Regions from separate parts of the Sporosarcina sp. P17b genome, predicted to be linked through region 2. Evidence: riboswitches for the same ligand, from Rfam matches in the RefSeq annotation. Region 2 holds a riboswitch; each other region holds the start of a gene.
What was found. Region 2 has a riboswitch for cobalamin ahead of metE (5-methyltetrahydropteroyltriglutamate--homocysteine S-methyltransferase). Riboswitches for the same ligand answer to the same signal wherever they lie in the genome.

Region 1: linked by a shared signal. The riboswitch ahead of CSV76_RS15985 (DUF4430 domain-containing protein) and the one ahead of metE (5-methyltetrahydropteroyltriglutamate--homocysteine S-methyltransferase) in region 2 are both predicted to bind cobalamin.
Region 3: linked by a shared signal. The riboswitch ahead of CSV76_RS09095 (DUF4430 domain-containing protein) and the one ahead of metE (5-methyltetrahydropteroyltriglutamate--homocysteine S-methyltransferase) in region 2 are both predicted to bind cobalamin.

Annotation. Positions count from the first base shown of each region.
Region 1 is NZ_PDYP01000023.1:17,963-21,251, reverse strand. It holds gene CSV76_RS15995 (hypothetical protein) at 1-11, shown strand, start outside; gene CSV76_RS15990 (hypothetical protein) at 161-700, shown strand; cobalamin riboswitch at 868-1,006, shown strand; gene CSV76_RS15985 (DUF4430 domain-containing protein) at 1,187-3,232, shown strand; gene CSV76_RS15980 (prenyltransferase/squalene oxidase repeat-containing protein) at 3,251-3,289, shown strand, end outside.
Region 2 is NZ_PDYP01000002.1:323,274-326,562, reverse strand. It holds gene metE (5-methyltetrahydropteroyltriglutamate--homocysteine S-methyltransferase) at 1-1,802, opposite strand, end outside; cobalamin riboswitch at 1,948-2,078, opposite strand; gene CSV76_RS03535 (malate synthase G) at 2,483-3,289, shown strand, end outside.
Region 3 is NZ_PDYP01000006.1:66,699-69,987, reverse strand. It holds gene CSV76_RS09095 (DUF4430 domain-containing protein) at 1-1,513, opposite strand, end outside; cobalamin riboswitch at 1,658-1,842, opposite strand; gene CSV76_RS17540 (hypothetical protein) at 1,983-2,159, opposite strand; gene CSV76_RS09085 (glycine betaine uptake BCCT transporter) at 2,524-3,289, shown strand, end outside.

The sequences.
Region 1 (3,289 bases), on a different contig from region 2:
AACTTAAGTAAAGGTAATATTCAACATTCGGGGACAGTTGCTTAGTAAAAATTACGCTGTTAACGGGCGGTTTAATTAAAGAAGAACTCGATCTAAGCAGAGAGCGAGATAAATGCTTTGAAACGTATAATCAGCATTTAGGATGTGAGGTGTACTGGCAATGATTGATTGGCGTTGGGCTGAAGTTGATACACTAGAAAATAAAGGGGAGTGGAATGAAGCAAAATCACTCTTGATAAAAAACTGGAACCAAAATCCTGATGATTTAAAGACTGTTATTCGTCTTGGCTTTTTTTGTTGGTATGTTCTAACAGAAGAGGGACCAGTAGAGATTCAGGATGTAGATTTTGATGAATTAGAGACTATACTACGTCAGGTTACAGATTTTGGATTGGTTAATTTGGGGACAAATGAGGATTTTTTATGGTGTTTTGGTTATATGATTTCATTATTCCCATATTATTTTGGAGAATTTGAGCATTGGGAAGAAAAAGGGGTTTCCATGTTAAAGCGTGCTTATGAAATTTGTCCAGATGAACCAGTGTATAAATATTCTTACTTGGGATCTTTTCCGAATTCAGACGAAAATCTTAAAGATGAATTTCAAAATGTTCATGTTGTTCTTGAAGATAGATTTCAAGGAAATGGAGTTTTATCGGAATACTTTAAAAGCGTTTGGAATTGTTGGCATGAGAGTTGAATTAACGAATGCGGTTATTGAACACCGATCGCTTGCTATAGGAACCACTTTGCTAAATAAAATGCTGTAACTAAAATAGAAAACACAGTCTCATGCGATGACAAAATCGCGCAATGTACTTACACCGTCTATTGATTTTACCCTGCAAAAACTATATGCTTAGTAGCAGTTATATAGAATATTTTGGTTCTTCGTCAAGTAAACGAAGAGTAAATAGGAATCAGGTGAAAATCCTGAGCGGTCCGGCCACTGTAATGGGAAAATATATCCCTAAGTCAGGAGACTTGCCAAAGTATGTAAGCATGACGCCTTCCGGTAAAGGGTGAATTGTGTATCATTCAATTTGCGCTGTCTAATTATTGAACATACATGGTCCCCATCTCTATCAGGAGGTGGGGACTTTTTTAATGATTTAGCCACTGCATATAGCATGCCTTTACTAGAAAAGAAGGGATGGATTGAATGAGAAAAACGAAAAACACCTTCATGAAATATCAAAACATAATCTATTACAGTCTCATATTCTTACTATTATTTAGCACGATTGCCTATGCAGCCACATCGACTGAAGAATCCGCTCCGTTTGATTTCAATGAAAAAGTAGAAGCTTCTACGCTGAAGTTAGCTAGCGGTAGTGGTGGACTACCTGATGCGGAATCCGATCAAACGACAGATAGTAAGACCGATCAAGAAAACTTGTCAAGCTCGCAACAACCGACAACTCCGGACAAATCGCAACAGAAGCCGGAAGAACAGCCGCGAGAACCAAAAAATACCGAGCTGGAATCGCAGAATAAGCCACTCGCTAATCCTGAGACTACTACACAGGACACGAAACCGGCTCCAAATGACAAAGTCCCTGCTGGTGGCAACACGACACCTGCTTCCGGTAAAACAAAACCGAACAACCATCCAGATATCGAGATCGTCGACATCGCGGATCAGCAAAATCGCTATTTTACAACAAGTATCACCAATAATGAAACCGTTACCGATCCATTGTACAGCGTCACGGTAAATCACTTGGATGAAACACTCATTGCCCAGGAAATGAAAGTTACGGTAAACGGTAAGAAATTGAGTGACTATAAAGGGGTTCTTTTATTAACAGAAGGCACGAACGATATTCAATTCCAAGTGATCTATAAACAAACAGACAACAAACTATTGCGCGTCAGCCAGTCGTATCGCGTGACCTTAAACAGTCAAGATATCGTAATCACAACCGAACTAAAAGACCAAACGGTGACCGAAGACGCCATTTCATTCACAGCAACAGCTACGCTAGGTGAACAAGATGCCAAGCTCAAGGTCTTCATGAATAATAAAGAACTTAAACCACTGACTGGCAGTGCCTATAAAGCCACGCTAACCGAAGGAAAAAATACGCTCAAGCTTACCGCGCAAGTAAACGGAAAAATAGCGGAGCAAAACTATATTGTGATCTACGAGAAAGAAAAAATCTCGATCAAGTTGAACACCGACTTACAAGACCAACAAGCTAACAGCGCGGAGTTTTCATTTTACGCAAAAGCTACTGCGAATGAAGCAGACGTATCACTCAGCATCACAGTGAACGATCAAAAGGTCGAATCGGCAGACGGTATGAATTATGTTGTGCAGCTGAACAATGGAACGAACGTTGTCAAATTATCAGGAAACTATCAAGACGAACAAATTGAACGACAGTATAAAATTTCCTACAACGACCCGAACGTCAATGAAAAACCACAAGTCGATCCCGATGCACCGAAGCTCGTAACCGATCTCAAGTCCGGCAGCAAAGTCAAAGGTGATATTAAAACGATCAACATTTGGCCAGTGACTGCTTCTGGTGAACGGATCAGAGGGAAAAACGTCCTTGTGCAAGTGAATGGTGAAAACGTGCCATTCACTTGGGATGACAGTGCAAAAACGAGTTATAAACTGACGTTGCAAACTGGACAAAACACCGTCACCATCAAAGTGTGGGACGACGAAGAGCGGACCGTGACCGAGACATTCATGATCACGTCCGTTGCACCGGCGGAAGATGGCATTATCGGACAAGTGACGATTAGTCTAGAAGCTTCCGTTCTCGGTGTTCCGTATTTGATCAAACCGACGAAAATGGATATTCATCAAGGGGAAAAAGGGTCGTATATCCTCGACCAATTCATGCGAGAACATGGCTATGATTACGGCAAAACGGGAAATCTCGACAGCAGTTTTTATTTACGGGACGTCAGTAAGCCTGGCATGCTAAATCATGTAGCGATTCCCGACGATTTATGGGAAATAGTAGAGGAGGTTTCCACTACTTCAAATCGCGATGCGTATTCACCGGATAGTCTAAGTGAATTCGATTTCGCGAATGGTTCCGGCTGGATGTTCAGCGTCAATAATGATTATCCGAACTACGGCTTCTCGGATGCCTATTTCTTAGATGGAGATGTAGTGAGAGTGCGCTATACTCTTCATTACGGAAAAGACATTGGTGGGCATGAAGCGTCAGGAAACGGCATGAATGATAATTGGAAGAAAGAATGGTAATGAAAGAGAAGTGACGGAATGCGACAATTAACTGCGTGGCTTGTGACGATTATGATG
Region 2 (3,289 bases):
TGAATCATATGAATACCTGCCGCTTCAAGCGCTTCGACTTCCTTGCGTAAAGCAAGTGCAATTTGGTTTGTCACTTCTTCTCTTGACAAATCATCACGAACGAATGACCAATTTAAAATGGTTACAGGACCTGTAAGCATTCCTTTTACTTCGTGATCTGTGAGTGATTTTGCATAAACGGATTCTTCGACTGTCATCGGTTTAATGAATGCAACGTCTCCGAAGATGATTGGTGGCTTCACACAACGTGAACCGTAGGACTGAACCCAAGCTTTTTCAGTGAAGACAAAGCCGTCTAGCTTTTCTCCGAAGTATTCAACCATGTCCGTCCGTTCGAACTCACCATGAACTAATACATCTAGCCCTAAGTCTTCTTGAATATCAATCCATTCTTTAATTTCGGCATGTACGAAGTCTTTGTACTGCTGATCTGTAATTTCATCTTTTCTCCATTTATTACGTGTAGCGCGTACTTCCGGAGTTTGTGGGAAACTACCTATTGTAGTAGTAGGAAGTAGTGGCAATTGGAATTTTTCCTGCTGCTTCACTTTACGTTCCGCAAATAGTGAACTTCGTTTACTTTCGGAAAGTAAACTTCCGGACGTTGCTTCACGCACTTCTTTATTGTTACGAGCAGGGAGCGCATTAAATGCGTTCAATGCTTCTTCGCTTTTTTTGAATTCCGTAGCGACTTTTTCCCTTCCATGTAGTAAAGACGTTTGAATCGTTTTGATTTCTTCAATTTTCTCATCAGCAAATGCTAAAGCATTCAAGATCGTTGCATCAAGCTTCTGTTCAGAACGAGTCGTAACAGGTGAGTGAAGCAGACTGCAAGATGGTTGAATCCACAAGTTGTCAGCTGAAACGTGCTTCTGGATTGTTTCAGATAATACTAGTTTTTCCTCCAAATCTGATCGCCATACGTTGCGTCCGTCTACAATTCCGGCTGCAAGCACTTTGTTTTTAGGGAAACCGTATTGCGCCAAGTTCTTTAAGTTTTTCTCGCCTCCGTGGACGAAATCAAGTCCAATTCCTGCAACTGGCAATGCGATAGTCTCTACATAATGTTCTACTGAATCAAAGTAAGTCTGCAAAAGAATATTCAGTCCATCGAGATTTTTCGTCAACTGTGAATATATTTCAGTGACAGCTTTCATTTCATCTGAGCAAATGGAGGTAGATAGAATAGGCTCATCGATTTGGACCCACTGCACACCTTCATCCTGTAGTTCCTGTAAAACTTTTTGATAAAGTGGAATCAATTGCAAGATGATGGATGGTACGTCTTTTTCTGCGTATCCTTTAGATAATTTTAATAATGTATAAGGCCCTAAAAGAACGGGTTTCCCTTCAATGCCTAGTTCGTTCTTTGCTTCACGATAGGCAGCAAGTGGCTTGTTCTCCGTCAACTCAAAACGCTGACCCTCGTATTCGGGTACGATATAGTGATAGTTCGTATTGAACCACTTGGTCATTTCAGAGGCAACTGCCTCGTCATTGCCGCGAGCCATTGAGAAGTATGTGGAAGTGGAAACTTGTCCGCCTTTCCAGTTATAGCGTGAAGGTATGATGCCGAACATTGCAGATGTATCTAGTACGCGATCATACAATGTGAAATCACCCACGGCAATTAAGTCCACGCCTGCCTCTTGCTGCTTTTTTAAGTTGGCCAATCGAATTTCTTTCGTTGTTTGAAGAAGCTCGTCTTGTGAGATCTTGTTCGACCAAAATGCCTCGAGTGCACGTTTCCATTCACGATTTTCACCTATAACAGGATAGCCTGCGATACTACTTTTAACCATTGATTATTCCCCCTTGAAATTTTTGTAATAAAAAAACATTTCTCGGGGAAATGTTAGAAGGTCGCGTATGTATAAAACACATGCATAAAAAAGCACGTATTTATAGACTGCGTGTGTCTAACACTTCCCTATTCACCGTAGGATTAAGCGTTGTGAAAAATAGGCAGGTATCTGGCTGGACGCTGGGCGTCTTCACAGTGGCGGGACCGCTCCAAGAAAGGATTCCCTATTAGGAAATGAAAAATTTTTCATTTCACCTATTTTTCAAACTATTCAATTCAGATGATTGTCTCTAAAGCTATCATATGGAAAAACAGGTGTCAACTTGCTATCTATATTTAATGATTACTACCTATAGAACAATTATTAAAGTAGAAAGATAGGTGCGAGAGGAGTGAAGACTTCTCTACATAAACTGTTATATAACTGTTGTAGATGATTACAATCACATCTACTTAATCGAGATGTGAAAATTTTCACAATTCAGTTGAAAGTTAACTAGACTTTAGGTATGATATGTACTAACACGTCTTCAAATGAAGAAAATAATCATCTTTTATGTGCTGTTTTGTAATTAGCAGGCTATGGGGTATTGCTGAATAATCGATGATAAATAGTGTTCATCGCTACATGTTATACAACAGAGTAGCGCAAAAAATATTAAGGGGTGGCTTTTTTCCATGATAAATTATGAAAAAGTAGGTAAACTGCAAGTCGCAACAGAACTGTATAACTTCGTAAACGAAGATGTTCTACCGGGCTTAGAAATCCAAAAAGATCAATTTTGGGCAAACTTTGATTCGCTCATTCATGAACTTGCTCCTGAAAACAAAGCGCTATTAGAAAAACGTGATGAATTGCAAAAGACTATTAGCGAATGGCACCAAAATAATAAAGGCGAAATTGATTTCGCTAAATATAAAGAGTTTTTACAAGAGATTGGCTATTTAGAGCCAGTTCCTGAAGACTTTAAAGTGACAACAGCTAACGTTGACAATGAAGTCGCAAACCAAGCAGGCTCACAATTGGTAGTTCCAATTGATAACGCCCGGTATGCATTAAATGCAGCGAATGCTAGGTGGGGAAGTCTATACGATGCACTTTACGGATCGGATGTAATTAGTGATGATGCGGGTGCTGAAGCTGGCGTTCAATACAATCCGATTCGTGGACAAAAGGTTATTGATTTTGCGAAAAAATTATTAGACCAAGCAGCACCTTTAGCTGAGGGTTCTCATGCAGAGGTAACGGCTTATAAAATTGTAGAAGGTAAACTTCAAGTGACGCTTGAAAGCGGTAACACGGTTCTATTGCAAGATGAGTCCAAGTTTGTTGGATATAATGGCAAAGAAGACGCGCCGACTGCTGTATTGTTAGTGAATAATGGATTGCATATCGAAATCGTAATCGACAAGAATAATCCAATCGGGAAAAGTGATAAAGCGGGTGTGAAAGATCTAGTACTTGAAGCGGCACTTTCTACATTG
Region 3 (3,289 bases), on a different contig from region 2:
CCATTCCGTCTGTTGAACCTGTCATAGTATGCTTGAAACCTCCGTTATCGGTTTGGAAGCTTAACAAGTGATCTATCAAGTTAATACCGTTCTTTGTAAATTGTTCACCTTGTGGATCGATGTTATTTGCTGTTAATCCAATAATGACTTGCGAAGTGGCTTCACTAGAAATGCCACCAACGAACGTTTCATTATATCCACCAGTAGGACCTTGACTTTCAGATAGAAAAGTTACTGCTTTCTCGACAGCTTTTTTAACAGCGGGTTGCTCATTGTAAGGAGCTAATCCAATGAGAGCCATTGCCGTCATATCATAACTCGCAGTGCCTGTATTGCTTGTGGACAAACTCCATGCACCGTCTGTCCTTTGATAACTTAATAGGGCCTTAACTATCTTTTCACGATTCCATTTTGCATCTTTAGGAACTTCATAATTTTTCGTATCGAGCGCGACCAACGCAAAAATCAAACCATTCGTTCCTTGGCGAATCATTGTATCCACGTTTCGTATATCTATACTGTTATAAATTTTATCGAGTAAATCGATACCATTAATATTTTGGGGGTTTCTCCCTATCGCTGCTGCCGCTATCGTCAAACGTTCTGCATCTGTTATTTTTAGTCGTTCCAAGTTCGCAACAATTTGTTGTTGAACATTTTGTTCGAATATTTCTTCATAGCTTTCCGGTACAACTACTCCAGCTTTTGCTAAACCAACTGCTGTCCATTCGCTCGAAACAGATTTACTCAGTATATAATCTGTAACTTTCTTAATCGCTTCAGGTACGCGTGCCTGACTCGAAACTACCGTAATTTGCAGTGCGTCTGCAGCTTTCCCAACAACGGTTGCTTCCGATGCAACTAGCGAGAAATTTTCACGTCCCACTTTGCCGTTTAATTGAATTGTTACTTGCTGATCCGTATCTTGAGTAACTTTAGAAATTGTCAAATTAGACTGTCCTATAGTCCAATTTTTCGGTTCTAGCGCTGCTGGTGTAAAGGTATCTCCAATTAGATTTACTGTAATTGTAGGACTTTCACTATGTTCTATGACTTGCGTAGTCGTAGAGATAGCAGCCCAACGACCATAGAAGAACTTTACAACGTCAGTATTCTTTAACACATAAGAAGCGGCTCCAACAGAAGGAGCTTGTCCGTTTACTGTATAATTCCAACCATCCCAACCGCCTAATTTTCCTGCTTCTTCATTATTAATAGAAGATACATAAGCTCCCCATTCACTTTCTGTGATTGAGTAGTCTATGCTTTTACTATCCAATGCTTTCTTCAGCGCATCTAATGCATTTTGTCCCTCTGTAATTTGAATCGGTTCCTTTAAAATCACACCCGCTAAGCCTTCTACTTCTATATCTATCGTATAAGTAGCAGCTTGCATGCTCGTGTTAGTCTGCTGAACCTCCGTATTAGCTAAAGCAACTGAACTACTTCCAGGTAACAGCATCGTTACTGCTAGTAAAACACTTGCCATGATGGATACATAACGCTTAAACAAATCAATTCCCCCTCGTCCTAGTTTGGTAAATTGAACACAAAAAAGCCCTTGCCTCCAGAAAGAGACAAGGGCACTATGTATAGACGGACTTCAGCTACTAACTTATTACATCCAATACAATATGCATACCTCTTCCTGGGAGGCGTAACGCATGTTATTTTGGCAAGTCTCCTGACTTATGGATCATCACATCTTCAACCTTCCCAGTTTTTCACCAGTGGTATTCTGAAGATACTTCCCATTTACAGTGGCCGGACCGTACAGGAATTTCACCTGTTTCCTTTTTCATCTTTACAGTAATGTAAAGAACCAAAATATTCTATTCAATTTTACAATAGTATATCACAAGCTTGCTTGCTACTTTTTGTTATTTCAAAAGAATAGTATAAAAGACCGATGAAAAATTCTTTCATCGGTTTTTTTGTGAATATTATTTATTTCATCGCGTGCTATACAATCGAGTGCATGCTTACAGTTCCTGATAATCCCGCTGATACACTCCGCCGTCTTTCACTTCTGCGTGGTAGAGTGCTTTCAAAGCAAAGCTTTTTTCAAGTTCATGCTCTTTCATGATCTCTTTCAAACGTCTGTTCAACTCGGGACTATGTTTTACAAGCTGAAGCATTTTAGGTTGTGAATATTGCATGGTAGTCTCCTCCTCATATCTTTTGTTTCTTTAGTATAACACGGCCGTACTTTCTTACGTTACAAGAACACTGAACACTGCTATACGTGGAAATTCTTCACTAAGTGTTGTACACTGTCATAATGCATCCGACACGAAGTTCCGCAAAAATAATCCAGTTTATAGCCGAATTCCACATCAGTGCGTGAAAAAAATGTTTTTCCTATGAATCATTGTAGTAATGAGACCGTAAAGGACATATAAAAATTTTAACGTTTACACGCTACGAATGTGGGTAGTGTTAAGTGTATGTCTGTAATTTTACAAAGACGACGCAATTATTCAACTCATACGTGGGAAATAAGATAAAATACAAGGAGGATATATGAAAAAAGTATCGATATCATTCTATATTACGTTAGTGGCTGTCGTATTGGCAGTCGGTTACGGCGTGATTGCGCCCGTGCACTTCGAAGAAATCACATCTACTATAAAGAACTTTATTTCAAATTCATTTGGTTGGTACTATTTACTGACTGTTTCCATGTTGTTCTTCGTTTCAGTATATTTAATATTCAGTCCGATCGGTAGAATCCGATTGGGGAAAGATACGGATAGACCACAATTTTCATTATTTTCATGGCTTGCTATGTTATTTTCAGCAGGTATGGGGATCGGTCTTGTATTCTATGGGGCAGCAGAACCACTATCGCATTATGCAGTAGACCCTGCTACAACAGCTCCTGAAACGAAAGCCGCTTATAAAGAAGCAATGCGCGAAACATTTTTCCACTGGGGATTCCATGCGTGGTCCGTTTACGGTATGACGGCTTTAGCATTAGCGTACTTCCAGTTCCGTAAAGGGCAACCCGGCTTAATCTCCGCAACACTTCGTCCAATCTTTGGTGACCGTGTGGACGGAAAACTAGGGACGGTTATTGACGTATTCGCGATATTCGCTACTGTTTTTGGTGTAGCTACATCACTTGGATTCGGTGCGGTTCAGATTAACGCCGGACTCAATTACTTATTCAATATCCCAATTGGATTCTGGTCACAGTTCGTCATCATCGCAATAGTGACGGTATTATTCATGATTTCCGCATGGAGTGGACTTGGAAAAGGAATAAGGATTTTATCCAATACCAATA